2 linked regions of the Catenuloplanes indicus genome follow. The protein of the gene in region 1 interacts with the protein of each later gene in a pairwise test. Links are inferred from orthologs where the notes say so. Each region holds a gene or a part of one and is shown in the gene's direction. Other genes may lie near its edges.

Region 1 (7,266 bases):
ACGCGGGCGCCGGCGGCGTGATGCTCGGCCTGGGCGCGGACGTCGTCGCCGGGCGCGAGGACATCGTGCTCAACCCCTATTACGACATCGGCCTGTACGGATCGGAGCTGCACACCTGGACGCTGCCGCGCCGGGTCGGAGTGGTCCGCGCGGAACGGCTGCTCACCGAGAAGCTACCGGTCAACGCCGGCCAGGCACGCGCGATCGGCCTGCTGGACGAGGTCGGGCCGCGGCACCCGGACGCGTTCGCGGACTGGCTCGCCGAGCTCGCCGCCCGATACGCCGAACCGCAGCTCAACCGCCGGATGCGCCACCGGAAGGCGCGGGCGCTCACGTCCGGCCGGCCGCTCGGCGTGCACGAGGTGCGCGAGCTGGCCGAGATGAGCCACGACATCTTCGACGACCGGTCCGGGTTCGCGGCGGCGCGGCACGCGTTCGTCCACAAGGTCCGTCCGACCGGCACGCCGGCCCGGCTGCTGCCCGGAACGCTCACCGAGGCCCTCCCGGCCGGCTCGAACGGCTCGGCCGGTAACGCGAAACGGCCGGTCCCGCCGCCGCCACCGGGCACCCAGAACCAGGGGAAGAACCGCTCGCACGTACGGCCGCGCTCGTCCGCCCCGGACACGCCGCAGTCGGTGCGCCCGGCCGTGCCCGCGCAGGCCGGCTGACCCGAAGACCCGAGGCCGGCCGGTACCGGTCAGGCCGGCCTCTCCGGCAGGCCTCGTGCGACGGGTGGTGCGTCGCACGAGGCCTGCCCCTCTGCCCGGGATACCGCATGAGCCGGGGTCCGGCGGTTAGATTGATCGTCATGTCGGATTTCGTGCCCGTGGCCGAGCGCATCGTCGACGCGATCCTCGCGAGTGAGCCGGTCACCGCCTTCTACGCCGGGGACCACACCCACGACGACCGCCTGCCGGACCATTCGGCCGGTGCGGTCACCGAACGCACCGCGATGCTGATCGACGCGGGCAACGCGCTGGCCCAGCTGGACGTGGACGGGCTCGACCCGGAGGACCAGGTCGACCACGCGATCCTGACCACCATGGTCGAGCGGCGGCTGCTGGAACTGACCGAGATCCGCGAGCACGAGTGGAACCCGCTGCTGCACAACCCCGGCCCGTTGCTGCACGGCCTGATGGCCCGCCGGTTCGCGCCGGTCGCGGCGCGGCTGGAGTCGCTGGCCGGCCGGCTCGCCGCGGTGCCGGACGCGGTCGCCACCGCGCGTGCGGTGCTGCACGACTGCCCGCGGGTGCACGTCGAGACCGCGGCCGGGCAGTTCGCCGGTGCGGCCGGCCTGATCCGCGACGAGCTGCCCACGCTGCTGGCCGAGGAACCGTCGCTGGCCGGCCGGATCACGCCGCTGGCCGCCCGTGCGGCCGAGGAACTGGACGGGTTCGCCGCCCACCTGCGCGGCCTGGACGCGGACGGCCGCTCGCCGCGGCTCGGCCGGCGGCAGTGGGAGGCGCGGCTCTGGCACACGCTGGACACCGAGCTGTCCGCGTCCGAGGTGCTACGCCGCGCCGAGGACAACCTGGAGCGGATCGGCGAGCGGATCCGCGAGACCGCGGCGGAGCTGACCGGCGGGCCGGCCACCGACGAGACCGTGCGCCGCGCGCTGGCCCAGCTGGCCGAGGAACGGCCGGACAACGACACGATAGTGGACTTCGCCCGGGTCACCATGGCCGAGACCACGGACTTCGTCCGCACGCACGGGATCGTCACCATCCCGGACGACGAGTGCGTGATCGAGGCGATGCCGGAGTTCGCGCGCGGCGTCAGCGTCGCCTACTGCGACCCGCCCGGCCCGATGGAGACCGCGGACGTGCCCACGTTCTACTGCATCGCACCGGCGCCCGCGGACTGGTCGCCGGAGCGGGTCGAGTCGCTCTACCGCGAGTACAACCACCACATGGTCCGCAACCTGACCGTGCACGAGGCGATGCCCGGCCACTTCGTCCAGCTCGCGCACGCCCGCCGCTACCGCGGCAACACCCGGGTTCGCTCGCTCGGCTGGTCCGACCCGTTCGTCGAGGGCTGGGCCGTGCACGCGGAGGAGTCCCTGGCCGACCACGGCTTCGGCGGCCTGCCGGTCCGCATGCAGCAGCTCAAGATGCAACTCCGAATGACCATGAACGCGGTGCTCGACCAGCTCGTCCACTGCGAGGACCTGTCCGAGACGGACGCGATGCGGATGATGACCGGCCGCGCGTTCCAGGAGGAGGGCGAGGCCGCCGGCAAGTGGCGCCGCCTGCTGCTCACCTCGACCCAGCTCTCCACCTACTTCGTCGGCTACACCGAGGTCTCCGCGATCGCCGCCGCCCGCCCACCGTCCGTCCCGCTCGGCACCTGGCACGACGCCATGCTCGCGCACGGCTCACCGTCCCCGCGCCACCTCCGTACGCTGCTGGGCGTCTGAGCCGCACTCCCGGCACCGTGCGGCCCGCCTGCTCCCACGGCGCTGAGTCATCCCATTCCGGTTTCCCGCTCCCGGCGTGGTGCGGCCCGCATGCTCCCGCGGGCAAACCCCGCCGGGCGCGAAGACTCCGCTGGCACTCCGCTTCCCGCCCGCCCCGGAGCCGGTCCCGCACAACACCGGACAAACCATGCAACCGTCGCCGCGCTCCCCATCCCGACGCGACGCAACACCCCTTCACCAGTCCACCACCGCGCTCCACACCCGCGGCGCGGCATATCGGACGAAGGGGTCAGGCGTGGTCGCGGGCGCGGGCGCGGGCCAGGCGCTGGAGGTTCATCACGTGCCGGCGGATGGCCTGGGCCTGGGACTCGTCGGCGTCGAGCATCAGGACGACCTGGACCTCGGAGGTGGCGGCCTGGTCGACGACGCGGTAGACAGTGCCGTGCAGCGTCATCTGCTCGGACTCGAGCAGAACGCGCAGCGAGACCTCGGCGCCCGCGGCGATGTCCAGGCGTTTGAAGACCGCCTTGATGCTGCGCTCGCTGACGTCGATGACCTCGCCGCGGTGCGGCTCGCCGTCCTCGCCGACGGTCAGCTCGACCGGTTCGCCGCCGCCGCCGCGGACGTACTCGCGGTTCTGCTCGATCGCCGGGCGGCCGGTGATCTCGACGACCCAGGTGCTGACGTGACCGTGCACGATCCGGGTGATCACGGCGTCGGCGGCGTAGCGGCCGCGTTCACCCGCGATCCAGCGGACCGTCAGCTCCATGCCGGGGTCGGGTACGTCGGTGACCAGCAGGTCCAGCGGCGCGGCCAGCGAGAGGAGCGCGCCGTCGAGATCCTCCACGCGGGAGCGGTACGTGCCGCCGCGCTTCACCGTGATCTCGACCCGCTCGTTGATGCCGGGGGAGGGAAAACTCACGTTCACCCATCGGTCTCCCGCGCGGCACCCTGAGGGTTTTCCCCGGCCTCGCACGCGGCGCCCCCGCCCGGATGGATAGGCTCAGCGTCGTGGTCGGCCGCAGGGTGGCGGCGATCGGGGGTTCGGCTCACAGGTCCCGCCGGCGGGCCGGCAGACACAGCCTGTACGCGGGCCGGCAATCACAACTCAAGGAGCGACACGACAAAATGGCCACCATCGAGGGAATTGTCGCCAGGGAGATTCTCGACTCGCGGGGCAACCCGACCGTCGAGGTCGAGGTCGGTCTGGACGACGGCACGATCGCGCGCGCCGCTGTCCCGTCCGGCGCCTCCACCGGCGCGTTCGAGGCGCTCGAGCTGCGTGACGGCGACGCCGGCCGCTACCTGGGCAAGGGCGTCGAGAAGGCGGTCGCGAACATCGAGGACCGCATCGTCGACCAGCTGCTCGGCTACGAGGCCAGTGAGCAGCGCCTGATCGACCAGAAGATGCTGGACATCGACGGCACCGCGGACAAGTCCGAGCTGGGCGCGAACGCGATCCTCGGCGTCTCGCTGGCGGTCGCCAAGGCCGCGGCGGCCTCGGCCGAGCTGAGCCTGTTCCGCTACCTCGGCGGGCCGAACGCGCACCTGCTGCCGGTGCCGATGATGAACATCCTGAACGGCGGCGCGCACGCGGACTCGAACGTCGACGTCCAGGAGTTCATGATCGCCCCGATCGGCGCGTCCACGTTCCGTGAGGCGCTGCGCTCGGGTGCGGAGGTCTACCACGCGCTCAAGTCCGTGCTGAAGAAGAAGGGCCTGGCGACCGGCCTGGGCGACGAGGGCGGCTTCGCGCCGAGCCTGCCGACCAACGCCGCCGCGCTGGACCTGATCGCCGAGGCGATCGAGAAGGCGGGCTACTCGCTCGGCACCGACTTCGCGCTGGCGCTGGACGTGGCCGCGACCGAGTTCTACAAGGACGGGGCGTACACGTTCGAGGGTGGCTCCAAGTCCTCCGACGAGATGATCAACTACTACGCGAAGCTGGTCGAGACGTACCCGATCGTCTCCATCGAGGACCCGCTGAACGAGGAGGACTGGGCCGGCTGGACCGCGATGACCGCGGCACTCGGTGACAAGATCCAGATCGTCGGCGACGACCTGTTCGTCACGAACCCGACGCGCCTGGGCCGCGGCGTGGCCGAGAAGGCCGCGAACGCGCTGCTGGTGAAGGTGAACCAGATCGGCTCGCTGACCGAGACGTTCGACGCGGTCGAGCTGGCCCACCGCAACGGTTTCAAGTCGATGATGAGCCACCGCTCCGGCGAGACCGAGGACACCACGATCGCGGACCTCGCGGTCGCGGTCGGTTCCGGCCAGATCAAGACCGGTGCCCCGGCCCGCTCCGAGCGCGTCGCGAAGTACAACCAGCTGCTGCGTATCGAGGAGGAGCTGGCGGACGCCGCGCGCTACGCCGGTGCCGGCGCGTTCCCGCGTTACAAGGCCGCCAAGTAACTCAGAGTCACGCGGTACCCACGTAGGTCGCAAGGGCCGGGGGCACTTTCCGCCAGGGGTTTGCAGTATCTGATCAAAAATCCCGTGGATTTGCCTCCGGCCCTCGCGCCCGTCATGGTTGCTTAGCGTGAGAATGGGTACGGCGGGGGCAGTGGGAGCTGATGTAGCGATGGAGCGGGTGTCGTGACGCAACGGCGATCGCCGGGCGGTCAGGGGCCTGCCCGCGGCGGGCACGGCACGCGGCCGACGCGCCGGGCCGGTTCGCCCGCCCGGAGCGCGCGTGGCGCCCGCACCGCGATCCGCGACGCCAGCATCGTCCGCGAGCCCCGGCCGACCGAGACCGGGCGTTCCGCCAGCCGTCCCGCGGCCGCCCGGCGCGCGGCGGCGGCCGGTGCCGCGAAGCGCACCACCGCCACCCAGCCCCGGCGCTACACCGGCCGGGCCGCGGTGCTGATCGTGGTGCTGATCGCGCTCGCGCTGGCGTACACGTACCCGGTGCGGCTCTATCTGTCGCAGGAGGCGGACATCGCCGCGATGGAGGCGTCCCAGGCCGAGCAGCGCGAACGGATCCGGGAACTCAGCGAGCTGGTGGACAAGTGGCAGGACGACGAGTACGTGCGGACCCAGGTCCGGAATCGTTTCTACTACGCCCACCCCGACGAGACGCTGCTGATCGTGATGAACCAGGATGCCGGTGCCGCCCCGGGTGGGGGCGGGATCCCGTCCGCGCCGTCCGAGACGCCCGACAAGTGGTACGACACGTTGTGGTCCAGCATCCAGGAAGCCAATAAATAAGTGACGCAGGAAATCCACCCGCCTCATCGGGAAGAAGCCACCGAGGCGGATCTCGCGGCCGTCGCCGCCCAGCTCGGCCGCACGCCCCGCGGCACCCGCGCGGTCGCGCACCGCTGCCCGTGCGGCAACCCGGACGTCGTGGAGACCACGCCCCGGCTCGCGGACGGCACGCCGTTCCCGACGCTCTTCTACCTGACCTGCCCGCGCGCGACCAGCGCGATCAGCCGGCTGGAGTCGGCCGGCGTGATGAAGGAGATGTCCGCGCGCCTGGCCGAGGACGAGGACCTGGCCGCGCGCTACCGGGCCGCGCACGAGGACTACCTGAAGCGGCGCGAGGCGATCGGCGACGTGCCGGAGATCGCCGGTGTCTCGGCCGGTGGCATGCCCGGCCGGGTCAAGTGCCTGCACGTGCACCTCGGCCACGCGCTCGGTGCCGGCCCGGGCGTCAACCCGTTCGGCGACGAGGCCGCCGAGATGATCGGCCCGTGGTGGACCGACGGGCCGTGCGTGGCGCCGTCACAGAGCGACGAGTGACGCGTCCGCCGACTCGGCCAGCCGGGTCAGCTCCAGAGTGATCTCACCGTCGCCGCGGAACGACGCCAGTATGCCGTCCTCGGTGACGCAGACGGTGAAGTCCGACATGCCGTGCACGTCCGCGCAGAGCGTCTCCCGCCCGGCGAACGTCGCGGTCGAGACGGCCACGTCCACGCCCGGCAGGTGGGCCGCCGCGGAGACCATCGCGCGCACCTGCTCCGTCGTCACTATCCCGGTGCCGCCGGGTGCGTCCGCCGCGCCCGGCGGCCGCGAGCAGGTGCCGTCCTCGCACAGCGTCACGCCGTCCGGCCCGACCACCAGGCGGTCGTCGCCACTGATCGTGGCCGTCCGCGGCGGCGCGCTCACCACGGTGGCCATCTCACCGGTGCCGAGCGCGTAGACCGCGGTGTACGTCTCCGCGGACGCCTGACCGAGCCGGTCGAGCACCTCGGTCAGTCCGCGGCCACCGGCGCCGGTGGCCTGCGCGGCGCAGCCGGTCAGTGCCAGCACGGCGACGGCGGCGACGGCCGGGGCGCGGGTCATGTCTACGAGGATGCGGTATCGGTGCCGGTCGCCGGGTCGGTCGGACGGAGCCAGTAGGGTTGGCCGTATGGATGTTGCGGTACGCCGCGCCCGGACCGCCGACGTACGCCGCATCCGGGCCTTGATCGACACGTACAGCGGCGAGCGGCGCCTCCTCAGCAAGCCCACGGTCACGCTGTACGAGGACGTACAGGAGTTCTGGGTCGCGGAGCGGCTGGCCGACGGCGCGATCGTCGGCTGCGGTGCGCTGCACGTGATGTGGGAGGACCTGGCCGAGATCCGCACGCTCGCGGTCGACCCGGCGTGCCGCGGCCAGAAGATCGGCCACCGGATCGTCACCGAGCTGCTCAACACCGCGCGCGACCTGGGCGTCTCCCGGGTCTTCTGCCTGACGTTCGAGACCGGGTTCTTCGCCTCGTTCGGGTTCCGGGCGATCGACGGCGCGCCGGTGCCGTCCCCGGTCTACGAGCAGCTGCTGAGCTCCTACGACGAGGGTGTCGCGGAGTTCCTCGGCCTGGAGCGGGTCAAGCCGAACACCCTGGGCAACACCCGGATGCTGGTGC
Region 2 (7,238 bases), 3.6 Mb from region 1 along the record:
CCAGGTCCGCGGCCGTGCGCAGCAGCTCGCGTGCGTCCGCGTCGGCGCGCGGCAGCACCCGCACCGCGACCGGGGCGTCCGCGTTCTCCCGGCCGGCCGCGTCGACCGGCACCACGCGCGGCGAGAGGAGCATTCCCGGCCGGTACGGTGCGTACGCCTGCGCGCCGGTCGCGTCCGTCGCGGCCAGCCAGTCGTCCGTACCGATCAGGCTGCCGTCCGGTCCGGTGAGCACCACGCCGGCCGGCATCCCGTCCAGCGCGTTCCGCACCGCGTGCAGCGCGCCCGGCCGGTGCAGCGCGGTCTCCGGGACGACGATCGCGCCACCGTCCGCCGGGCGGGCCGCGTTCATCGCCCTGGCCAGCGCGAGCAGGTCGACCGGGTCGGCCATCGTGCCCGGGTGGAAGTACGCGCCACCGGGAATCGGCACGAACCTGCCGTCCCGGCAGATCTCGGACAGGGAAAACGTGGCCACGGTCACTCCTCGGTGCGTCGTGGCCCTGATAACGGGACACCGGTGCCTTCGGTTCAACCAGCATTGACGGCCACCGGATGAGATGATCGGCGGATGACGGAGGGCGGCCCGTGGTGGCGCGACGCGGTGATCTACCAGGTGTATCCGCGCAGCTTCACGGACTCCGACGGCGACGGCGTCGGTGACCTGCCCGGCGTGCTCTCCCGCCTGCCGTACCTGGCCGGGCTGGGCGTGGACGCGATCTGGCTGAACCCGTTCTACCCGTCCCCGCAGGCCGACGCCGGCTACGACGTCGCCGACTACCGCGACGTGGACCCGCTGTTCGGCACGCTGCAGGACGCGGACGCGCTGATCGCCGGCACGCACGCGGCCGGCCTCCGGATCATCGTGGACATCGTCCCGAACCACACCTCGTCGGCGCACGCCTGGTTCCGCGCCGCGCTCGCCGGTGACCGGGCCGCCCGCGCCCGCTACCTCTTCCGGCCCGGCCGCGGCGACGCGCCGCCGAACGGGTGGCGGTCCGTGTTCGGCGGCCCGGCCTGGACCCGGGTCGAGGACGGCAGCTGGTACCTGCACCTGTTCGACGCCGCGCAGCCGGACCTGGACTGGACGAACCCGGAGGTGGTCGCGGAGTTCGAGGACGTCCTGCGATTCTGGCTGGACCGGGGCGTGGACGGGTTCCGCATCGACGTCGCGCACGGCCTGCGCAAGGACCCGGCGCTCCCGGAACTGCCGGACACGCTGGACCCGGACGTGCCGGTGCACATCGCACAGCCGGGGCACCCGTTCTGGGACCGGGACGAGGTGCACGACATCTGGCGTGGCTGGCGGCGGATCGTGGACGCGTACCCGGGCGACCGGACCATGGTCGCGGAGGCGTGGGTGCTCGACTTCGCCCGCCTCGGCCGGTATCTCGCGCCGGACGAACTGCACACCGCGTTCAACTTCGCGTTCCTGGTCGCGCCGTGGGACGCGGCCGCGTTCCGGACCGCGATCGACGACACGCTGGCCGGTCTCGCACCGGCCGGCGCGCCCGCGACCTGGGTGCTCTCCAACCACGACGTGGTCCGGCACGCGACCCGCTACGGCGGCGGCGCGACCGGTCAGGCCCGCGCGCGGGCGGCCGCGCTGCTGATGCTGGCGCTGCCCGGCGGCGTCTACCTCTATCAGGGCGAGGAGCTGGGCCTGGAGGAGGTGCTCGACATCCCGGACGCGCTGCGCCAGGACCCGAACTTCATCCGGACGAACGGCGCCGAGCGCGGCCGGGACGGCTGCCGGGTGCCGATCCCGTGGTCCGGTGCGGAGCCGCCGTTCGGCTTCTCCCCGGATCGTTCCACCGGTACGCCGTGGCTGCCGCAGCCGCCGTCCTGGGCCGAGTGCACCGTGGAGGCGCAGCAGTCCGACCCGGACTCGATGCTCACGCTCTACCGGGCCGCGCTGGAGATCCGTCGCGAGCGGCTGGGCGAGGGCGGCCTGGAGTGGCTGTCCGAGCCGGGCGATCCGGTGCTCTGCTTCCGGCGTACCCCCGGTGATCTGATCTGCGTGGTGAACATGGGTGCCGAACCGGCGGAGGCCGACCCGCGCGCGACCCCGTTGCTCACCAGCGCGCCGATCGGCGCCGGCAGGATGCTGCCGGCCGGCGCCGCGGCGTGGTTCGCGGACTGACTCAGCTGCCGGCGAGCCGGGCCGGGAAGCCGCCGGTCGCGATCGGGCCCCAGGCGTCGATCGTGACCCGGATCAGCGACTTGCCCTGGGCGACCATGGCCGCGCGGTACTCGTCCCAGTCCGGGTGCTCACCGGAGATGCAGCGGAAGTAGTCGACCAGCGGCTCCAGCGCGTCCGGCAGGTCCAGCACCTCGGCCGTACCGTCGACCTGCACCCACGCGCCGTTGAACTCGTCCGACAGCACGCACACCGACACCAGCGGGTTCTTCCGGACATTGTTGGATTTCGCGCGCTCCGGATAGGTGGAGATCACGATCCGGCCCTCGGTGTCGACGCCCATGGTCACCGGCGACGCCTGCGGGCGGCCGTCGATGCGCGTGGTCATCAGGACGCCGTGGTGACGCGGCCGGACGAAGTCGAGCAACGCGTCCCGGCCGACCCGGGTGTTCGTGGCGATCGTGCGTGCCATGACAGATCATTTCCCCTCGGTACGTGGCTTCGCCGCAACCCTATGCGGCACTGGTGATCGAAAAGCCCGGCGATCGGTAGACTTGTCCCGTGGACGCGCCGTCGATCGTCATCGCCCCGAGCATCCTGGCCGCCGACTTCGCCCGCCTCGCCGATGCGGCGCGCGCGGTCGAGGGGGAGGCTGACTGGCTGCACGTCGACGTGATGGACAACCACTTCGTGCCGAACCTGACGATCGGGCTGCCGGTCGTGCAGAGCCTCCGCAAGGCCACGCCGATCCCGTTCGACGTGCACCTCATGATCGAGGACCCGGAGCGCTGGGCGCCCGGCTACGCCGAGGCCGGGGCGTACAACGTGACCTTCCACGCCGAGGCCACGGACGACCCGGTCGCGCTGGCGAAGACGTTGCGCGCGGCCGGGTCCAAGGCCGGTCTGGCGATCGACCGGGACACCGACGTCACGCCGTACCTCGATCTGCTCCCGCATTTCGACACGCTGCTGGTCATGACGATCAAGGCGGGCTTCGGCGGCCAGAAGTTCTTACCGGAGACCCTCGACAAGGTCCGCGCGGTCCGGCGCCGGATCGAGGCCGGCCACCTGGAGGTCCGCCTCGAGGTCGACGGCGGCATCGCCGCCGACACCATCGAGGCCGCGGCCGAGGCCGGTGCGGACGCGTTCGTGGCCGGCACCGCGATCTACGGCGCCGCCGACCCGGCCGAGGCCATCCGCAAGCTGCGGGCACTGGGCTCAGCATGAGCAGCAGCGAACGCGACGAGTTCGGGCCGGAGCCCGGCCGCGACCTGATACTCGTGGTCGACGACGACAAGGACATAGCGCACTTCGTGGCGCTCAACCTGAAACTCGACGGCTTCGACGTGGTCGTGGCGAACGACGGCAAGCAGGCGCTGGAGGAGATCGACAAACAGCGGCCGTCGCTGGCCGTCCTCGACCTGATGATGCCGGAGATCGACGGCCTGGAACTGACCCGCCGGCTGCGGGCGAACCCGATCACCTCGACGCTGCCGATCATCATGCTGACGGCGAAGAGCATGACCATCGACAAGGTGAACGGTCTCAAGGCCGGCGCCGACGACTACATGGTCAAGCCGTTCGACACGTCCGAGCTGGTGGCCCGGGTCCGCAACACGCTGAACCGGAACCAGGAGTCACGCGAGGTCTCGCCGCTGACCGGGTTGCCGGGTAATTCCCGCGTGAAACGGGAGATCAGCGACCGGATGCGTAGTGGCGTGGATTATGCGGTCGGCTATATTGATATTGACCGCTTCAAGGCGGTCAATGACGTGTATGGCTTCGACCGTGGTGATGCGTTCATTCAGGCGTTGGCGCGCAGTTTGCATCGTGCGGTGGTCCAGGTAGGGTTGCCGCCGGTTTTTCTCGGTCATATCGGTGGGGACGACTTCATTTTTATCTGCCATCCGGAACAGATTCGGCCGCTCACTCAGGCGATGGTTGTCGATTTCGAGCGGGCGGCGGATGAGCTTTATGATCCGGAGCATGCGCGGCGGGGGTATATCGAGGTCCCGGACCGGCGGGGCGGTAAGCAGCGTGCGGCGCTGGTGACGCTGTCGATCGGCGTCGCGACGACGGGGGAGGGGCGGCGCTTCGACGACCCTCGGATCGTGATGGCGATCGCGTCGGACATGAAGAAGACGGCGAAGAACCAGCCGGGGTCTTATGTGGCGATCGATAAACGGGGGAACGTCCAGGGCGCGTAGCGGCCGGCGTCTGGTGGGCGAGGTGTTGTAGCGGGCGTCCCGTTTTGCTGTGCACCTCCTGTTTCGCGGTGTGCTGCTTGTGCGGCTGCTGTCGCGCGGTGCGCTCCTGTTCCGCGGTGGGGCTCCTGTTCTTCGGTTCGCTGCTGTTCTGTGGTGGGCTCCCGCTCTGCGGTGCGCTGCTGTTCTGTGGTGGGCTCCTGTTCCGCGGTGGGCTCCCGCTCTGCGGTGCGCGGCTGCTCTGCGGGCGGCTTCCGTTCCGCGGTGCGCTGCTGCTGCGCGGTTCCTGTTCCGTGGTGGGGATCGCTGCTGGTGGCGGGTGTTAATCGGGCGCTGCGCGCCCGATATTTCGTCATATTGGTTGCGTCTGTGGGTGCGGTGGCGTGGGGGTTGCGTTGTAGGGCGGTGCCTCCGGCGGGTCTCGGGACTCCGGTGCATGGCGGGGCTTCCAGCCAGCGCGGGGTCCGTGGGGCCGGCTGTTTTTTCGTGGGTGGTGTGGGTTGCGTCTGTGGGCCGGGATGCTCCGTCTGCCGTCGCCCAGGCGAAGCCGAGCAGATCTTCGGCAGGGCCGCCAGCTTTGGTCTGGGTCGGCAGGGTCGTCGCTGCGCGCCGTCCGTGCCTTGGCTGCGGTGTCGTCGTGTGTGGCGGCCCTGCCGAAGATCTGCACCCCAAGGGTGGTCGACGGCAGACGGTGCATCCCGGCAGCGCCGGTTTTGTGCTGGCGCACGAAAGCGAAAAGCGACACGGTTGCCATTCCGGAGGTGGTCTTTAACCGAGGCGGGAAGGTCTCGTATTGCGGATGGTGCACGATCGCATGTAGGCCGGGAGTCGTATTCGGGGCGGCATTGATCGATGTTCTGTGAAAAGCTCTACCTATGCGTCAGATGCAGCTGTTCACATCGTCGGAATTGGCGGTGATGCGGGATCGGACCGCGTCGCGGAACTATTCTGCCGCGCGGGACGAGTTTCGCCGTAAACATGAGCGGCGTCGTTTCTGGGGAAAGCGCCGGGGTCATATAGCGCGGTTGCGCCGCGAGTGTGGCTACTCCTATGTCGATGCCGTGGCGGCCGTCGACGGCGTGCGCCGTGGGCCTAGCTCTGACCGTGACCGGCCTACTGCGCGCCCGGCGCCGCCGAGTGGCGGTTCGTCCGACGTGCGGCCGGTGCCGTCGCGCGACGGTTCGTCCGATGTCCGCTCGGCGCCGCCGAGTGGCGGTTCGTCAGCCACGCGGCCGGTGCCGCCAAGCAGCGGTTCGTCCGACCTGCGGCCGGTGTCGTCGTGTGATCGTTCGCCTGCTGCGCGCCCGGTGCCGCGGAGTGGCGGTTCGTCCGACGTGCGGCCGGTGCCGCTGGGTGGCGGTTCGTCGGCCACGCGGCCGGGGCCGTCGCGTGACGGTTCGGCCTCTGCGCCAGCGGCGCTTCCGCGCGACCATCCGCCCGCCGTGCGGCAGGTCCCCACGCGGAACCCCTCGCCCACCGTGCCGGAGACGCCGCCGTGTGACCCTGTGCCCGCCGTGCGGCGGATGACCGTGGGAAGCGGTGACAGCAGCAGCCGCTCCACGGCACGGACCGCACCGCAGCGGGGCAGGGGGGTGTCACCGCACCCGGGCCCAGGCCCAGGCGCCATGGGCGCCGAGCGGTGGCCGGATGCGCCGCTGGTGGTGATCGCGCGGTGGGCCGGAGCTGGCGGTCGGCGGTGTGTTCCGGCGGCAGGGAGGCGCGTGGCGGCTGTGACGTCGATCCCCCGGTGGCAGACGTTCGCGCGGGAACGTGTCAGACTCAGGGGTAGCCCACCACGCGCTGGCGGGACTCGGTGAAATTCCGAACCGGCGGTGATCCGCTCCACCCGGAGCGGTCAGCCCGCGACCCGGACGTGTGCACGATGCGCGGCCGGTGGACCTGGTGCGATTCCGGGGCCGACGGTTGACCACGCCCGCAACGGCGGCGGTCAGACAGTCCGGATGGGAGACAGCGCGCGGACGATCGATGCTGCCCTGACCAGGGGCCGCGTCGTGGGGTGCGGCTTGCCGTACCCTCCCGTCCCCGTGAATGTCCTCTTGCTGCGCGTGACATGACCGCGAGCGAGGGGAGAGGCCGCATGGCTAGCCGGGCCGAGGACGAGGCGATGCGGCATGCGATCGCGCTCGCCGCGTTCGGTCTCGGGACCACCAGCCCCAACCCGGTGATGGGCTGCGTCATCCTGGACGCGCAGGAGCGGGTGGTCGGCGAGGGCTTCCACGCGTACGCCGGTGGTCCGCACGCGGAGATCGTGGCGCTGGCGCACGCGGGTGAGCGGGCCAAGAACGGCACGGCCGTGGTGACGCTGGAGTCCTGCGACAGCGTGGGGCGGACCGGGCCGTGCACCCGCGCGCTCATCCAGGCCGGCATCCGCCGCGTGGTGATCGCGGTCTCCGATCCGAATCCGCTGGCCGGCCACGGTGCCGCCACGCTGCGCGACGCGGGGATCGAGGTCGAGCAGGGGGTACGGGAGGAGGAGGCCGCGGCTGGGAACGTGGCCTGGCTGACCGCGGTGCGCCGGGGCTGGCCGTACGTGACCTGGCGGGTCGCCTCCACGCTGGACGGCCGGACCGCCGCGGTGGACAACTCCTCCGAGTGGATCACGTCGGAGGCCGCGCGGATAGACGTGCACCAGCTCCGCGGCGAGGCCGACGCGATCATCATCGGCGTCGGCACCGTGCTGGCCGACAACCCGCGGCTGACCGTCCGCAACGTCCGCGACGGCAGCCTGGCGATCCGCCAGTCGCTGCGCGTGGTGGTGGACGGCGACGGCGAGACCCCGGACGACGCACGCGTCCGCGACGGGCTGGCCGACACCTGGATCGCGACCGCGGCCGAGGTCGGCACCGGGCCGGACGGGCTGGTCGACCTGCGCGCGCTGC

The links. Proteins that work in one complex are often made in the same cells at the same time.
Region 2: the proteins of eno (region 1) and rpe interact in binary tests that used the Escherichia coli proteins (3 or more experiments, as listed by UniProt). The link is inferred for Catenuloplanes indicus from one-to-one orthologs.

Annotation. Positions count from the first base shown.
Region 1 is NZ_JAUSUZ010000001.1:4,074,062-4,081,327, reverse strand. The notes cover bases 2,891-5,687. They hold eno (phosphopyruvate hydratase), read left to right. Parts: upstream 2,891-3,544; coding sequence 3,545-4,831; downstream 4,832-5,687. Other genes in these bases: J2S42_RS18330 (DUF501 domain-containing protein), read left to right, coding at 5,627-5,687; J2S42_RS18335 (FtsB family cell division protein), read left to right, coding at 5,015-5,626; J2S42_RS18345 (flagellar brake domain-containing protein), read right to left, coding at 2,891-3,338. Also shown: J2S42_RS18355 (enoyl-CoA hydratase-related protein), read left to right, coding at 1-668; J2S42_RS18350 (DUF885 domain-containing protein), read left to right, coding at 809-2,416; more of J2S42_RS18345, read right to left, coding at 2,706-2,890; more of J2S42_RS18330, read left to right, coding at 5,688-6,160; J2S42_RS18325 (hypothetical protein), read right to left, coding at 6,143-6,703; J2S42_RS18320 (amino-acid N-acetyltransferase), read left to right, coding at 6,771-7,266. UniProt on the Escherichia coli protein: Catalyzes the reversible conversion of 2-phosphoglycerate (2-PG) into phosphoenolpyruvate (PEP). It is essential for the degradation of carbohydrates via glycolysis.
Region 2 is NZ_JAUSUZ010000001.1:7,630,632-7,637,869, forward strand. Bases 1,760-4,528 are described here. They hold rpe (ribulose-phosphate 3-epimerase), read left to right. Parts: upstream 1,760-2,695; coding sequence 2,696-3,361; downstream 3,362-4,528. Other genes in these bases: J2S42_RS33970 (glycoside hydrolase family 13 protein), read left to right, coding at 1,760-2,137; J2S42_RS33975 (PPOX class F420-dependent oxidoreductase), read right to left, coding at 2,139-2,606; J2S42_RS33985 (GGDEF domain-containing response regulator), read left to right, coding at 3,358-4,341; J2S42_RS33990 (hypothetical protein), read left to right, coding at 4,458-4,528. Also shown: J2S42_RS33965 (hypothetical protein), read right to left, coding at 1-472; more of J2S42_RS33970, read left to right, coding at 566-1,759; more of J2S42_RS33990, read left to right, coding at 4,529-4,664. UniProt on the Escherichia coli protein: Catalyzes the reversible epimerization of D-ribulose 5-phosphate to D-xylulose 5-phosphate.